Regions from separate parts of the Bacillus sp. FSL R5-0422 genome, predicted to be linked through region 2. Evidence: riboswitches for the same ligand, from Rfam matches in the RefSeq annotation. Region 2 holds a riboswitch; each other region holds the start of a gene.

Region 1 (5,938 bases), 1.7 Mb from region 2:
GGCGTTGCAGGATCGCGTCCATTTTTTATCAGAAGCTGCTGCACTCTTTCTACGTTTTTGACGCCCATGTAAATCACAAGGGTATCAATCCCCGTAGCCAGCGCTTCCCACTTTTCTTCAAAATGCTCATCTTTTTGATAGTGACCCGTGACAAACGCAACATTCGAGCTGAATTCACGGTGGGTTACGGGAATGCCTGCATAAGCTGCTGCTGCAATGCCAGAAGTAATTCCTGGGACAACTTCATATGGAATTCCATGCTCAGCTAAGCATTCAATTTCTTCACCGCCGCGTCCAAATACAAAGGGATCGCCGCCTTTCAGCCGGACGACAACATTCCCTTCTTTTGCATGGGTGACAAGGGCTTCATTAATGGCTTCCTGTCTCATCGTATGATGATTCGGCAGCTTTCCGCAATAAATTAATTCCGCCTCGGGTTTGGCGTGGGCGAGTATTTCTTGATTGACAAGACGATCATATAAAATGACATCTGCCTGCTGTATTGCCTTATGGGCTTTTAATGTAATTAAGTCTGGATCCCCAGGTCCAGCCCCCACAATGTATACTTTCCCCATCGTGCTTTTCTCCCCCTGCCATCAGGCGATTATTTCGCTTTTTCTTTTACATAATCAACAAGACGTTGTTTGGACTCTTCACGCGATAATTCACCTGTATCTAGAACGAGCTCAGGTGCTGCTGGCTCTTCATATGGTGAATCAATTCCGGTGAAAAATGGAATTTCGCCATTTCTAGCTTTTTTATATAACCCCTTTGGATCACGTTCTTCGCATACGTTCAAATCACATTTCACAAACACTTCGTGAAATTCCCCTGCTTCCACTAACTGTCTGACAATGCGGCGGTCTTCTTGAAATGGAGAAATAAAAGCCGTGATAACTATCGTTCCTTGCTCAACAAACAATTTCGCCACTTCTCCGATGCGGCGGATGTTCTCTTTTCTGTCATCATCTGAAAACCCTAAATCTTTATTCAATCCATGCCGCACATTATCACCATCAAGAACGGTCACTTGATAACCTTGTTCAAACAGCTCTCTAGCCGCTGCATTTGCAATTGTTGATTTACCTGATCCACTTAGACCTGTGAGCCAAATAATGCCGCTTTTATGATTGTTTTTCTGTTGATATTCATTTTTTGTAATAGATGAATCATGCCACACGATATGTTCGTTGCTCATGCCATACCCTCCCATTAAGATACCGTCGTTTTTAATCCTTCGATTAATGTTTCAATGACTTCTTTTCGGCTGAACGTGCTTGGCGGTAATTCTCCGTTTCTTAGCATCGTTCGAACCTTTGTACCTGAAAGAATGACATGCTCGCTTTTATCGTGAGGACATGTTTTTGGTGTTGCCATTGCTTCACATGTATTACAGTAGAAGCTATGTTCAAATTTTAACGGGGTAATGCCAATTTCTTCGCTTGTAAATTGTTCAAATAACTCCTGCGCCTCGTATGTGCCGTAATAATCACCAACACCTGCATGATCTCTTCCCACAATAAAGTGAGTACAGCCATAATTTTTACGAACAAGTGCGTGAAAGATTGCTTCCTTTGGTCCAGCATAACGCATTGCCGCAGGAAAAACACCTAAAAAGACGCGATCTTTTGGGTAATAACCGTTCAATAACACTTGATAACTTTTCATTCTCACATCTGCCGGAATATCGTCTGATTTTGTTTCGCCGACAAGTGGATTTAAAAACAAACCATCGACGGTTTCAAGTGCTGTCTTTTGAATATATTCATGGGCACGGTGAACAGGGTTTCTCGTTTGGAAACCAACAATGGTTTTCCAGCCGTTCTCTTTAAAATGACGTCTTGTTTCTTCCGGCTCATACGTAAATTGAGGGAATGGTTTTTCGCTGCGTTTCGTCAGTGTAATTTTACCACCAATGTAAGTGTCACCGCGTTCAAATAATTTTTTCACACCTGGATGATTGCGGTCATCAGTTTTGTACACATTCACCGCTTCTTTTTCTTTATCTGGTGTGTACTGATCCTCTACTTCAATTACGCCATATACAGTTCCATTATACGATAGACGCACAATATCGCCTTGATGGATTTCCGCTGCCTTTTCCTTTGTCACTGGCAGTGTAATAGGAAGAGACCAAACGACACCACTTGCTAGCCGCATACTGCTGACAACCGCTTCATAATCAGCTTTTGTTAAAAACCCTTCAATTGGGCTATACCCACCAATTGCTATGAGTTCAAGGTCTGCAAAAGAGATAGCATCTAGTTCAATTTCCTTCGCAACCGTGCTGAGATCATATTCTTCATTTACTCGATTAATTAATACGCCACCATGTGGTGTTAAACTCATTTGTATCTTCCTCTCAATGTTCATATTTAGTAGATGTTAATAGTCGGATTTAACATTAAATCCCGCCGCCCTGTTCATGAATCGAGCTGCTCTCATTTTTGACTGCCTTCATCAGACTTAGCGCACCAAGTGAGGCAAGCAGTACACTCATCATGATAAAGATAGAGTAATAGTCACCTTTTAAGAAAAGGCTCACTAGCAAATACGATAGACTAAGTGATAAAAAGGGTGATACTACCCACACTTTCAGCATTTTTTTCACCACATGTTTATGAAAAATATTAGGTCCACCTTTTGCCATGCCAAGTCCGATGATAGACGAGGAGGTGATTTGGGTAAGTGGAACAGGTAGCCCAAAAATAGAGCTGATTATGACAAGTCCAGCACCGGTACCTGAAAGCAATATCCCTTCGCCCGTTTGATAGCGGGTGATTTTCTTTCCATTTGTTTCTAGTACCCTTCTTCCTAATAAAAGAGCACCAAGTGCAACGAAAAGCCCACCGTAAAGCGTTCCTTGCCCAACAGATAAAATGCCTGAAGCAACAAGGGGACCTACAGCATTGGCGACATTGTTCATCCCAGCAGAAAATGCTTCTAGAAATCCACTAATGATCAAAATAATCGATAAAATCAAAGTGCCTTTTTTTGAAAAGGTTCGTTTCGGGAACATTCTGATGATTTTGACTACAATGAATGTAAAAAGAAAAGCAACAATAGGAATGATGACCCAAAAGGACACGATGACTAAAATGGATTTCACATACAATACTTTATACGCTACCGCAACTCCAACGACAGCACCTACTGTCACCTCACTCGTTGATAAAGGGATCGCCATCAAATTCGCTATAAAGAGTGATAATGCAGCAGAACCAATAATAATACAAACAATTTCAAGTGTAATGACGGATTCAGGCATAATGCCAGAACTGATGGTTTTGACGACCTCACCGCCGCCAATGACTGAACCTGCTAAAATCCCAACCGCACATACACTGAGTGCATAGATCGGCTTTCGAATCGCGCCTGATCCGTATGCGATGCCCATTGAAGCAGCTGCACCACTCGCGCCAATGTTTAGCGCGAAAAATAAACTAAATAAAATTGCGGCAATTTCCATACACTATGCTCCCTTACTCATGTAATCCGCACTCAGTCTTAGCTGTGCCTGACCATCTGCCAGACCGCAGATCCTCGGCAGTAAATGCTGGCTGTGTACACGGCGCACAGCCGATACTTGGATATCCCTGATCATGCAGCGGATTATAAGTAAGTTCTTCTCTAGATGCATATCTCCATATGTCCTTCCACGTCCAGTGGATAAGCGGACATACTTTCACTGATTTGAATTTTTCATCCTTATTTAAAAAATTCGTCCCTGCTCGCTTAGGTGACTGCTCTCTTCTTAAGCCAGAAAGCCATGCAGGATAGCCCGATAACGCTTCTTGCAAAGGAATGACCTTCCGCATATGGCAGCAGCTTTGAGGATCCGTTTTCCATAGTTGATCACCATGTTGATCGTTTTGCTCCTCGACCGTCAGCTCAGGGGTTTTCAGCACAATATCTAAACCCGGGTATCTTTCCTTTACCGCATCAATTGTGTCGTACGTTTCCTTAAAATGCAGACCTGTATCTAAAAAGACAATTCTTGCATCCTTTTTTACTTTCGCAATCAAATCAATAAGGACGATGCCTTCAATACCAAAGCTACATGCATAAACGAGCTGATCACCATAATGACCGTATGCCCATTTCAGCACAGATAAGGCCCCTTTATACAAATCATCTTCTTGAAATGTAATGGACGGCTCTTGCCAATTTTCATAAGTTAACATTGTTTCTCCCCTTCCGGAGTATCACTACTCTTCGCACTACGTCAACTGAATTTTTCTGTTTTCTTCCACTTGAATCACTTGACCGTCCTGAACAATCAGTGCAACTAAACTGAATTCATATCCCCAATCAGTTTCTGCATAGGCTTCAATTAAGTATTCATCCTGCTTTTGCTCTCACTTCCCCCTCACCATTAAAATAAAAAAACTTCCTTTCAGTCCGAAAGAAAGATGAGGAAGCTCACGATTTCCTTATCTTTCAAAATAGAATCATTTTGCAGGAAGTAGCACCTTGCATATCGCAGGTTGCCGGGCTTCATCGGGCCAGTCCCTCCACCTCTCTGGATAAGTGTTTTAATTTGTCTTAAATATTAACACAATTCAAACAAAAGTCAACCCGACTTTATTGATAGGATTAGTTTTTATTTAAATTTGAGTCTATTTTACTATTTTTAACCAAATAAAAAAGCTGTGCGATTGTGCACAGCTTTTTAGACGGTTTCTTCCATCCAAGATTCAGAGGAAGGATCTTGTCTCCAGCATTTCAATTTATTCATAGCAGAAGGCTCGATTGCTTTCAGTTCAAGAGCCACGTCTGTCAGTGTGTCATAGTCTGTTAGAGTAACATATGGAATGTTTTTCTCTTGGAATGCTGCCGTAGCTTTTGGCAAACCGTATGTGAAGATCGCGGCAACGCCTAGTACGTCACAGCCCGCTTCTTGAAGAGCAGCGACCACTTCAAGTACACTGCCTCCTGTTGAAATTAGATCTTCTACGACGACTACCTTTTGGCCTTTTGATACGGCACCTTCAATTTGATTCCCTTTTCCATGTGCTTTTGGCTTACTTCTGACATAACACATCGGAGCATTCAGACGGTCTGCCGCTAATGCCGCATGCGGGATGCCTGCTGTTGCAGTACCAGCAATCACCTCTGCTCCCTCAAAATGAGTGAGAATCAACTCTTTCAGACCTTCGGCAATGTCGTGTCTGACTTCTGGATAGGACAAGGTAAGACGATTGTCACAATAGATCGGTGATTTGATACCGCTTGCCCATGTAAACGGTTCGTCTGGCTTCAATGAGACCGCTTTGATTTGTAATAGGTGTTTAGCGATTTTCGTTTTCATCTGGCAGTCACTCCCACTCTTTCAAAATTTGATGATAGGCTTCCAATGGTTTATCAGCTTTTGTGATTGACCTTCCGACAACAATTTGTGAAACTCCTTGCTTTTTTGCATAAGCAGGGGTCGCCACGCGCTTTTGATCATCGGTCTGATCATTTAGTAAACGAATCCCTGGCGTAACAGTGAGGAAGTCAGGTGAGATATGCTCATGAAGGGCTTTGGATTCATGAACAGAGCAAACAACACCGTCTAGTCCACTGTCATATGCCAAGTGCCCGTACCGGATGACAGTCTCTTGCAGCGAACGGTCTATAAGTAATTCGCTTCTCATCATGTCTTCTGACGTACTCGTCAGCTGAGTCACTGCAATAATGTCTGGACGTTTTTGTCCAGCAGGCGTTCCGCTTTCAAGCCCTTCTAACGCAGCTTGCATCATCTGTTTCCCGCCAGCAGCATGTACATTGACTAGATCAACGCCAAGTGCGGCAAGCCGGTTCATTGCTTTTTTCACCGTTGTTGGAATGTCATGTAATTTGAGATCGAGGAAAATGTGGCAATTTTTTTCTTTAAGCGCCTCAAGGATGACTGGCCCTTCTTGGTAAAACAGCTCCATGCCGACCTTCACAAATA
Region 2 (5,938 bases):
CATCGCTATGGTCCGCACCTGAATCTCAACCTTCACATGCTCCACACGATTCGTTAAGTAGACAGGAATCTCCACAATTAAATGAAGACTTCTGTAGCCATTTGGTTTTGGATGTTGAATGTAATCTTTCACTTCAAGGATTTTTAGATCCTCTCTTTGCCTCAATACATCGATAATATTATAGATATCTTGAATAAAGGAGCAGATGATGCGGACACCTGCGATATCATGAATATACTCCTTGGCACATTGTGTTGTGATGTCGCATCCTTTTCTTGCTAATTTATTTACAATGCTTTCAAAGGATTTGATCCGTGATTTTGTATGCTCTATTGGATTGTGGCCATGGATTAAATTATATTCTTGGCTAATGATTGAAAACTTCGTATCCATTTCATCTAATGCAAATTTATATACTAATAATTCATTTTTCCAGTCTTCCATGACGTTTTTCAAATCTTCTACATGAGTTGCTGACATATTCATTTCTTTTGTCATCTCCTTTTGGGAAACGGCGGCTGCACCGCTTTCCGTTTACTAGACGGAGACGAGACTCGAAAGGTTTTAAAAAATACATCGTCAGCCTCGCTGTTTGTAATACGTCAACGCTAGCGCAAGCGCGAGTACAGAGCCTTTCACAATATCCATCGCGTAATAAGGGACAGACATCATCACAAGCCCATTTTGCAAAATACCGATGAGCACAGCCCCAATAAAAGTACCAAATGCATTTGGTTTTCCTGCTCCCATGACGGAAAAACCGATAAAAGCTGCCGCTACGCCATCCATTAAATAAGGTGTACCTGCATTTATTTCCGCTGTCATCACCCTTGATGCCAGCACAATACCACCGATTGCTGCAAATAAAGCTGAGAGCAGATATGCCGCGATTTTATATTTGTTTACATGTATCCCGGACAATCGAGCCGCTTCCTTATTCCCACCAATGATGTACATAAATCGTCCGTGCTTTGTGTAGGTCATGAAAATATGTGCAAATAGCACAATCACTGCCATTAAGAGAATAATATATGGCACCTGTCCGATTTTGCTAAAAAAGGCGGGAATTGTACCCGTTGAGAATGTACCGTCAGGCAGCACCATGTTTTCAGAAATGGTCGCCCCTTTCGTATACGTTTGAGCCAATCCTTGAATGATAAACATCATGGCTAATGTCATGAGCATATCTGGAATTTTCATTTTGACAATCATCAAGGCATTGAGTAAACCAACAATAAGGGCAGCCGCTAGCGCAGAAAGGATCGCAATCAGCGGGTTTTGCGAAAACCACACAAACATAGAAATCACGATTGCATTTGATAACGTTGCGACTGATCCGACTGATAGATCAAAGCCGTTGACTGCCAATGAGATGGTAAGGCCCACCGCAATAATGGTCACAATCGAGATAGACCGTAAGATATTGATGATATTCCCTGTTTGTAAAAACGCTGGATTCGCTGCCGCAAATACCACAATCAATACAACAATGGTTAAAATCGTGCCATATCGATAAAAGAAATCAAATAGATGAAAGGATGGCCGCTGTTTTTTCGTTTGCTGCACAGGGGCTAGAATTTGTCGTTCAGTCATGATTGTCCTCCTGTTGAATGATATAAAAGCTCTTCCTCAGTCGTTGGGGCCGTCATTTCCCGGGCAATGCTGCCATCATACAGCACATAGACGCGGTCTGCGATCCCTGCAATCTCCGACAGCTCACTTGACGCATAAATCACAGATTTCCCGCGGGCGGCAAGCTCTGCAATCAGTGTGAAAATATCTTTTTTCGCTCCAACGTCAACACCTTTAGTTGGTTCATCAAAGAGATAGACATCCGCCTCAGCCAGCAGCCATTTTCCGATGGCAATCTTCTGTTGATTTCCACCGGATAGATGCTTCACCTTTGCTTCAAGAGATGGGGTTTTCACACCAAGTCGCTTGACGATTTCGTCTGCTTTCCGCTTTTCCTTTGAACGATGTAAGAAGCTGAACACACGTGAGAATGAGCGAAGATTTGCTGCTGTTAAGTTCCACCCCACACTCTCTTCTGTCAGAACCCCTTCCTTTCTCCTTTCTTCTGGCACAAGGGCCATTCCAGCTCTCACAGCTTGATGAGGCGATGTGAAGCGTACGGTTTGACCATGAAGTTGTACAGTCCCCGTCGTTTTTTCTGAGGCGCTGAAAAGCGCTTTACACAATTCCGTTTTTCCTGCACCGACAAGGCCTGCAATTCCGAGAATTTCTCCCTTTTTTACATGAAGATGAATGTTGCGTAATTTATGCTGGTCGTTTAGCTGCTTCACTTCAAGGACAATAGGTGCGTCTTTCAAAGGTGTACGAAGCGGGAATTGCTCCTCTAATGGCGCTCCTAGCATTTCTTCAATGATCTGCTGGGGATTTGTATTTTGAACAAGATGAGCTGCGACATCGGTTCCATTTCGCATCACTGTCAGTTCATCACAAATGGTGAAAATTTCAGGCATGCGATGAGAGATAAACACAATACCCGTTCCATTCTGTTTCAGCCGATCAATCATTAAAAATAACTTGTTTGTTTCTGTATGACTAAGCGGGGCAGTTGGTTCATCTAAGATTAAAATGCTGCATTTGATTGAAACAGCCTTGGCGATGAGCACCATCTGTTTTTCCGCAAGGGACAGATCACTCACAAGGCGTTTTGTGGAAATGTCGATGTCCAATTCTTTTAATCGGTGAGCTGCCTTACGGTGTAGCTCTTTCCAGCCGACAAATGTTTTTTTCTCAAGCTGATGCATCATCATATTCTCTCCAACACTTAAATAAGGAACGAGAGCTGTATCCACTTCTTGATGAACCGTCTGCACACCATATGAGGCTGCATCCTTTGGGGTTTGAATTGATGCCGCCTGACCATTGATTTGAATGCTTCCTTCATAATGGGAATGAGCGCCAGAAAGAACTTTCATTAACGTGGACTTCCCAGCACCATTCGCTCCAATCAGTGCATGAACTGTCCCTTTTTCTAATGTGAAATTCACTTGATCTAACGCTTTTACTCCTGGGAATTCAATCGAAATATGCTTCATACAAACTAACGGCGCTGTCATAGGTGTCCTCCTTCTCATGATCATCATCTGAAAAACGAAACACCCTCTATAGAAGAGAGTGCACGACGTTTATTTTGTATAATGCTTCTTCAAGGTCTTCATCCAATCTTCTTCAAAGGCAGTTGATGAGCCGAATCCCTTCACTTCGTCTGCAAGATTGACCATATTGATGGCTTTTCCTGATTGTTGAAGCTGTTTTTGTGAGATGAGAGAGGCCTCAAGGTCATAGGAAGACGGGGTTTTCTCGCCCGCTATTTTCTTCGCAAGAATTCTCACGTCAACTGCGCCAATGAGCTTCGGATCAACTGCTGCTGTGTACTTCCACGGACTGTCTTTTGCTGTCATTTCTTGAAGATCAGCATTTGACACATCAATCCCATAAATCTTCACTTCTGTTCTTCCTGCTTCCTTTAGCGCTCTTGCTGCGCCAATGGCAAAGGCATCCCACGTGGCAAAAATAGCATCGAGTTTACCCTTTGGATATTTATTCAGCATCGCTGCCACAGCATTTTGTGTTTGAACAGACGTATCAGAGGAGGCAATACCAAAGCGGTCAAGTTCCTTGATTCCTGAATGTTGTTTGAGCGTTTCTTGATAAACCTTGTTCCGTCTCACCATTGGCGGGAATCCATCTACCCAGAGGTACGCAATATTGGCTTTTCCTTTAAAATCAGACACGAGTGCATCTAGTGATTTTTTCGCTAATTGTTCGTCATCTTGAGACGTCACTGTAACCCCTTTGATGCCTTTCAGTTTAGGATTTGAATCGAACGCTACGACCGGAATGCCCTTTGCCGTAATCTTTTTCACGTCAGCGACGGTCGCCTCGTCGTCCCCATGAGAGATGATAAAGCCATCATAATTTTCTTCCAGCGCCTGAGAGATGGCGTCATGGAACTTCGCTGTATCTCCATTTGCGGTGTAGACATCAACCGTAAAGCCAAGCGCTTCACCTTCTGCCTTTGTCCCAGCTAAAAACTGTGCTGTATGATCATCTCCGCCGATTTTACGGATGACTTTAATTTTTGCTCCCTGTCCCTTTGCGAATCGCTTCGGTACATTGTCAAAAGAGACTTTTTCATTCGCATTTGCCTTTGAGCCCGCACTCGATCCAGTGCCGCAGCCTGTTAATAGGACAGTCAATACCGTTAATAATATAAGACTAGATGTAAAATACTTACGCTTCATTGCTGTTCCTCCTCAAGTTGTTTTTATTTTTCACATCGGAAAACTAGGTAAAAATGTAGGAAAACGCCAGTAAACTGTTCTTCCTTTTGAAAAAGAGACGACAAAAAGCCTCTCTTAGAAAGAGAGGCTTGAACACCGTTGCATGAAACATGTATCGGGAATTCTTCCTCTCTTATCTGTCAAAGCTGTCACAGCTTTGCAGGAATTAGCACCAATTTCTATAGTAGAAACGGTTGCCGGGCGTCATAGGGCCAGTCCCTCTGCCTCTCTTGATAAGAGATCCGTTATGAAATTTTGTTTTCGTTGAAATGTCTTCTTTACTTTAATGTGATGTCACATCAATGTCAATGATTTTTTTGAAAATTTAAAACAATGCGTTTGCGTTCACACATGCTTAATTTCCGATGATTTTCTTAGCAGGTGATGACTTCTTCAGGCGAAAATCATATTTTTTCTCATTCACAAATTGCGGATTGAGATGTGCTGATCCTTTATCTTGACCGCTTTTAGAGAGATATGTTTTGTAGCCTTCCATCCATTTCCCGCGCCATACCCACTGTGAAGCCTTCGCACCTTTGCGGTCATCATAAACGTTCTTCTGGAAGGTATTCTTTTGATTCACTCCATAAAGATTCACGACTAAGTAATGCGAGGCACTCGCTGTCATGATATTGCTCGTGATTCGATTGTTCACGGCTTGATATTGCATCAACAATTGACCGCCTTCTAAGCCGGCTGTGTCATTTTTGTATAAAATATTATGTGAGATCGTCGTATTTGTTGTTCCGCCTCGCTTTTTATCATAACCGCCAATTGAAATGCCTGTATAACGGTTCAAATACACTTGGTTGTGTTCAATGCGAATACGATCTGCCATTTTTCCTTTATGTTCACTTGTGACTTCAATCCCAAGATCGTTGTGATGTGTAATGTTATGATCAATCACAATATCCTTCCCACCATCCACATAAATGCCACCAGCGGAGATGTCTTTGCCATAGGCTGGATTCCCTACACTCGTGATCTCGTACACTTTGTTTCTTGATACAACACCATTTCTGACTTGATCGTACTTTTTAGAAGGTGCTACGTTCTCAAAACCAATTAAATCAATACCTATATTATCCGTGTGGCGAACCGTGTTATGTGTCACACGAAACTTAGTGACGTTCCCATTGAGCACAAGCGCTTCACTGAAGCCAAGCTTTAATTTTTCAACAGTGTTTCCTTTGATTTCAATATCTTCAATGGCCGCTGGAGCTTTTGTTCCATAGACCGCAATACCGTGCGCATTCCCATTTTTGTGTGTCGTCTGAATGTCATACACTCGGTTGTTGAGAAGTTTGACGCCTTTCCCGCTTCCTTTGATGAAAATACCGACTGGGGTCAGGTCTTCTTTATTCGTCTTGAGATGTCCCACCGTCAGACCTTTGAGGGTAATGTAACTTTTTTGATCGATCGTGACAAGACCGCCATCTGCTTGATTTCCTTTAAGTGAAGCCCCGCTAATAACAGGTTTTTCTTTTCCATAAGCTTGAAAGATAACTGGTGCTTTCTTTGTACCTGAATGGCGGACAATCAATTTCTCTTTATATGTGCCGCCTCTCACGTAAATGGTTGTCCCGGCTTTCGCCATACTTGCCGCTTTTTTCAGCGTGCGAAAA
Region 3 (5,938 bases), 750 kb from region 2:
CGTCTAAATGCCAGACAATCTTCGGAAGCTCGTTCATATATTCCTCTGGAGAAATGACGGCGCTGAAGTTTTGTAAGCCTAGCTTATCAGCTGTTTCTTTCGCAACATCAACTTCACTAAAGCCATCCTGCTGGAAGCCAACAGAGAATGTCTTTAGCTCAGGGTGTAATTCCTTTGCGACAGACACGATGAAGGAAGAATCAATACCACCTGATAGGAATGAACCAACAGGTACATCACTTCTCATGTGAACATTCACAGAATCATAGATTGCATCGCGTACTTCTTCGATTAACTTCTGTTCTTGTGTTTGCTCAGGTTTGAATTGAACTTTCCAGTATGTCTTAAATTCGATCTCTTGCCCTGGGCGTAAAATAAACTGATGACCAGGCTCAACTTTATGCACCTTTTGATCAAGCGTATTTGGCTCAGGAACGAATTGGAATGACATATACTGCTGCAATGAAGTCTCATCAAATAGGATGTTCTCGTTCACAGCCATCAAGCTTTTGCGCTCAGACGCAAAGTACACTTGCTCTTCCACTTGTGTAAAATAAAGCGGTTTGATGCCAAACGGATCTCTTGCGCCATATAATTGCTGCGCTTCTTTATCCCAAATTAAAAAGGCAAACATGCCGCGAAGCTTAGAAGCCGCTTCTTCTTTATAATGACGGTATGTGGCAAGCAGTACTTCCGTATCAGAATCTGTGCTGAACGTATAGCCCTTTTTCACAAGCTCTTCCTTCAGCTCCACATAGTTATAAATTTCCCCGTTAAAAATAATCCAATACTTTTCATCTTCATAAGAAAGCGGCTGCTTTCCGTGCTCAACATCTATAATACTTAAACGTCTAAATCCAAATCCTACATGCTCATCATGAAAGTAACCCTCATCATCCGGACCACGGTGAACGATGAGACGGTTCATTTGTTTAATTAACTCTTCCTGCTCAGTAGTTTCGGACAATGGACGGTGATTAAACACACCAACAAACCCACACATATTATTGCCTCCACGTTATGTTATTTCTTAAAAGTAGACCTATAATTAGACAGTTATTTGTCCGTTTTTGTTTCACATTTTTTCGCTTTTTGTATAATTTTTTTTAATCAAAAGGAAAACCGCTTAAAATAAGCGGTTTTCTATGTTGTTATTGTCCTAATGCTTCTTGACGAAGTGTATCGGCTTTATCTGTTTTTTCCCACGGAAGATCTAAATCATGACGGCCGAAATGTCCGTATGCAGCTGTTTGTTTGTAGATCGGACGACGCAGGTCAAGCATTTTAATAATGCCAGCTGGACGAAGATCGAAGTTCGCACGAACCACTTCAATTAATTTTTCTTCAGAAGCTTTTCCTGTTCCGAAAGTATCAATTGAAATCGATACAGGCTGTGCAACACCAATTGCATAAGCAAGTTGTACTTCACAAGAATCAGCAAGGCCGGCAGCTACGATGTTTTTCGCTACGTAACGAGCAGCATATGCCGCTGAACGGTCAACCTTTGTTGCGTCCTTCCCAGAGAAAGCACCACCGCCATGACGAGCGTATCCGCCATACGTATCAACGATGATTTTACGTCCAGTTAAACCAGCATCCCCTTGAGGTCCGCCGATCACGAAACGACCAGTTGGGTTAATAAAGTATTTTGTCTGTTCATCAATTAGTTCACTTGGAACGACAGGGCTGATGACATGCTCTTTTAAGTCGCTTTGAATTTGTTCAAGCGTCACTTCTGGTGCATGCTGCGTAGAAATAACCACTGTATCAATACGAACAGGTTTATTTTGATCATCATATTCTACTGTTACTTGTGTTTTTCCATCTGGACGAAGGTAGGCAAGTGTTTGATCCTTGCGTACTTCAGTTAAACGGAGAGATAATTTATGCGCTAGTGAAATTGGTAGCGGCATAAGTTCTTCAGTTTCGTTGTTGGCAAAACCAAACATTAATCCTTGGTCACCTGCACCGATCGCATCAAGTTCTTCTTCAGTCATTGTGCCTTCACGTGCTTCAAGCGCTTTGTCTACACCTTGCGCAATATCAGCAGACTGTTCATCAATGGATGTGAGCACTGCACATGTTTCCGCATCAAAACCATATTTCGCACGTGTGTAGCCAATTTCCTTAATCGTGTCACGCACCGTCTTTGGAATATCGACATAAGTAGACGTTGTAATTTCTCCGCTTACTAATACGAGACCCGTTGTAACAGAAGTTTCACAGGCAACACGTGCATTTGGATCTTTCTTTAGAATTTCATCCAAAATGCTGTCTGAAATTTGGTCACAGATTTTATCCGGATGTCCTTCTGTCACTGATTCTGAAGTAAATAAACGACGATTTTGACTCATAATGGCTATTTCCTCCTGTACAAGACCACATCATCCCGAGATGAGGTCTCCAATATGATACGGAACTCGTTCCCTCTTATATTTGAAAACGTTTCTATTAGAGATGTTATTGGCAATTTGTTCATATGATATCCCAAAAATAAAAAAACCATTTCCTTCATTGCGAGGAAAGGGTCTGAGATCGCATGCCTTTCACTCTTATCGCTCAAGGTGTTCTTGTACCTTGCATCAGGTTAGCACCTTGGTTTCTCAGCATATTCATGCCTTTTCATAAGAAACCGGTTGCTGGGCTTCATCGGGCCTGTCCCTCCACCAACTCGGGATAAGAGTATCCGTTCAATAAGATATCTTATCTTAAACACTTGCGTCATGTCAATGCTTCATCAGAATTATCTTCCCTTTTTTTCACCTCAATATTAGCATCACCAAAAAGCATATTTTCAGAGCAGAAATGAAAAAACACACACAAAAACATTTAAATAGTATAGACTATTATTATGAATGTGTTATACTAATCGAAACAAAACAAATTCAACGGTAAAGGAAGGGTTTTTTTATGAACTCAGTGGATTTAAAAGAAGATTTGCAGTCATTGCTCTCATTAGAAAATACGCACCAAAATTTATCTGTTCCGAAACTTGTTGAAAAGATTTTGGCACGTGATGAAGGCGTTTTAACATCAACAGGAGCTGTCCGTGCTACAACGGGTGCCTACACAGGACGTTCGCCTAAAGATAAATTTATCGTAAAAGAAGAAAGCTCTGAACATAAAATTGATTGGGGTCAAGTCAACCAGCCGATTTCTAAAGAAGCATTTGACCGTTTATATACAAAGGTTGTGTCATACTTAAAAGAACGTGATGAATTATTCGTCTTTGAAGGATTTGCCGGCGCAGATGAAAGATACCGTATGCCAATTACAGTGGTGAACGAATTCGCATGGCACAATCTCTTTGCAAAGCAACTATTCATCAGACCTGACGGATCAACACCTTCTTCAAACGAAAAACCTTTCACCATCTTATCTGCACCGCATTTTAAAGCAGATCCTGAAACAGATGGCACAAACTCTGAAACGTTTATTATCGTTTCTTTTGAAAAACGCACCATTCTGATTGGTGGAACAGAATATGCAGGAGAGATGAAAAAGTCCATTTTCTCTGTCATGAACTACCTGCTTCCTGAGCAAGATATTTTATCGATGCACTGCTCAGCAAACGTCGGTCAAGAAGGCGATGTCGCACTATTCTTTGGCCTTTCAGGTACTGGAAAAACGACGCTTTCAGCTAGCGCAAGCCGCAAGCTGATCGGTGACGATGAACATGGCTGGTCTGGCTCAGGAGTCTTCAATATTGAGGGCGGATGCTATGCGAAATGTGTGAACTTAAGCGAAGAAAAAGAACCGCAAATTTACAAAGCCATCAGCTTCGGATCAGTTCTTGAAAATGTCGTGCTTGATGAAGAAACACGTGAAGCGGATTATGACGACACATTCTTCACTGAAAACACACGTGCTGCTTACCCAATTGAAATGATTGATAACATCGTGAAGCCAAGTATCGCAGGACACCCATCTGCCATTGTCTTCTTAACAGCTGATGCATTTGGCGTTTTACCTCCAATCAGCCGTTTAACAAAAGAACAGGCGATGTACCATTTCTTGAGCGGTTACACAAGTAAATTAGCAGGAACTGAGCGCGGTGTTACATCACCAGAAACGACATTCTCTACTTGCTTCGGTTCTCCATTCTTGCCGCTTCCAGCTCACGTCTATGCTGAAATGCTTGGCAAGAAAATTGATGAGCACGGCGCAAAAGTATTCCTTGTGAACACAGGCTGGACTGGCGGAGGCTATGGTACAGGCAAACGTATGAACCTAGCGCATACAAGAGCAATGGTGCAAGCAGCGATCGAAGGTGACCTCGACAACGCCGAAATGATCACTGATGACATCTTTGGATTACACATCCCGCTTCATATTCCTGGCGTACCAGATGAAGTGCTTCAACCTTCTAAAACATGGGATGACCAAGAGGCTTATCAAGAAAAAGCACACTTCCTTGCCAATGAATTTAAAAAGAACTTCCAAAAATTCAGCCACGCAGCAAGTGACATTGAAGCTAAAGGCGGACCACTCGTATAATCAAATAAAAAAAGCTGAGGAATCGCTCCCTCAGCTTTTTTGTTAGTTTGTTGAATGTAATGATACGAGACGATAAGTGACCTTAGTCACATTGTCTGTAAGCTCCAGCTTTTCAACATGTGCTGTCCCTGTTTTTTCTCCGTCTTTCGTTTTACGCACCTCAAGCGGAATATTTAATGGATAAATGCGGTATCCTTCCTTCATGAGTTCAAATACATTCTCTTCAATTCTTGTCTCTTTTCCCTTCGTGACAATCATTGTATTAAATTCAACAGGCATTCCCATATTGAAAATCCCCCTACTTTCTAAATTTCGTTATACTGCTTATTTTACCACATTTCCGCTTTTCCGGCTGTGCATCCACGTCGTCAGCCTTCTGACAATTTCCCGATTATGCTGCGGCGGAAAATAATGGTTGTACCCATGGAAATACCAAGTCTCCACTGACTTCCCGTGCTGGCGCAGCGCATCTTCTAATAAATACGCATGCTCAATGGATACATTCTGATCCTCTTCTCCGTGGATGATCAGAACAGGCGCTTCAATTTTGTCCACATCATTTAAAGGTGTTCTGTCCTCATAGGCCTCTGGCACCTTGTGCGGGGGACCGCCAATCACACGTTTCATCATCCTTCTCATATCCACACGCTCTTCATAGGTAAGCTTCATATCACTAACGCCTCCCCATGTCACAAAGGAAGCCGCCTCTTGTTTCATTTCGACAGCAGTCCAAATGCCCATAATGCCTCCGCGCGAAAAACCAAAGATATGAATACGATCCTGCTTCACCTTTTTGTGATGCTTTAACAATTGAAAGGCAGCAAAAGCATCTTTCCGGTCCTCTCCAGCAAAGTCTTCGTTCCCTTCGCCTCCTTGATTTCCTCGGTAAAAAGGGGCAAATACGACAAATCCCTGCGCGGCAAATTGCACAATCCGGCCTGGTCTCACCATTCCCACATTTTTTATGCCGCCTCTTAAATACAAAAAGCCGTCATAATGACCTTCTCCAGCAGGTTCAGCGAGCAGCCCTTTGATCCGAAGTCCATCTGCCTCATAGGTCACTGTAAATAAGTGAATCTGCGGATGGGGGGACGGAAACCTTCTTTTTTCCACAATCACTTGATTTCTCTCCTTTTCATCTGTTCTTACGTTAATTGCTTGATGATCGCTTCTGCAACGAGCTGACCTGATTTTGTTACCATCGGCGTGCCTCCGCCCGGATGACTTGTTCCTCCAACAAACCAAAGTCCTTCAATGTCCTTTGACTGATTATTGATACGGAAGAACGCCTGCTTAAATGAGTTGGAAGACATCCCATAAATGGCTCCATGAAATGCGCCCGTTTTCTGCTGCAGATCAAGCGGAGTTTGAACCGCTTCATATTCGGTCACCTGATCTATATCAAAGAGACCCTTTTCCTTTAATTTTGTTTTCACATGCT

The links. Region 2 has a riboswitch for S-adenosylmethionine ahead of MKX52_RS17480 (sugar ABC transporter substrate-binding protein). Riboswitches for the same ligand answer to the same signal wherever they lie in the genome.
Region 1: linked by a shared signal. The riboswitch ahead of MKX52_RS07350 (DUF2292 domain-containing protein) and the one ahead of MKX52_RS17480 (sugar ABC transporter substrate-binding protein) in region 2 are both predicted to bind S-adenosylmethionine.
Region 3: linked by a shared signal. The riboswitch ahead of metK (methionine adenosyltransferase) and the one ahead of MKX52_RS17480 (sugar ABC transporter substrate-binding protein) in region 2 are both predicted to bind S-adenosylmethionine.

Annotation. Positions count from the first base shown of each region.
Region 1 is NZ_CP152014.1:1,460,362-1,466,299, reverse strand. It holds gene cobA (uroporphyrinogen-III C-methyltransferase) at 1-575, opposite strand, end outside; gene cysC (adenylyl-sulfate kinase) at 605-1,198, opposite strand; gene sat (sulfate adenylyltransferase) at 1,213-2,349, opposite strand; gene MKX52_RS07360 (inorganic phosphate transporter) at 2,405-3,469, opposite strand; gene MKX52_RS07355 (phosphoadenylyl-sulfate reductase) at 3,483-4,184, opposite strand; gene MKX52_RS07350 (DUF2292 domain-containing protein) at 4,221-4,334, opposite strand; SAM riboswitch class I at 4,431-4,533, opposite strand; gene pyrE (orotate phosphoribosyltransferase) at 4,673-5,311, opposite strand; gene pyrF (orotidine-5'-phosphate decarboxylase) at 5,319-5,938, opposite strand, start outside.
Region 2 is NZ_CP152014.1:3,401,094-3,407,031, forward strand. It holds gene MKX52_RS17465 (GTP pyrophosphokinase family protein) at 1-486, opposite strand, end outside; gene MKX52_RS17470 (ABC transporter permease) at 580-1,593, opposite strand; gene MKX52_RS17475 (sugar ABC transporter ATP-binding protein) at 1,590-3,086, opposite strand; gene MKX52_RS17480 (sugar ABC transporter substrate-binding protein) at 3,156-4,274, opposite strand; SAM riboswitch class I at 4,444-4,553, opposite strand; gene MKX52_RS17485 (right-handed parallel beta-helix repeat-containing protein) at 4,669-5,938, opposite strand, start outside.
Region 3 is NZ_CP152014.1:2,648,430-2,654,367, forward strand. It holds gene asnB (asparagine synthase (glutamine-hydrolyzing)) at 1-1,003, opposite strand, end outside; gene metK (methionine adenosyltransferase) at 1,152-2,354, opposite strand; SAM riboswitch class I at 2,550-2,683, opposite strand; gene pckA (phosphoenolpyruvate carboxykinase (ATP)) at 2,911-4,497, shown strand; gene MKX52_RS13510 (DUF2584 domain-containing protein) at 4,540-4,782, opposite strand; gene MKX52_RS13515 (prolyl oligopeptidase family serine peptidase) at 4,822-5,616, opposite strand; gene crtI (phytoene desaturase family protein) at 5,643-5,938, opposite strand, start outside.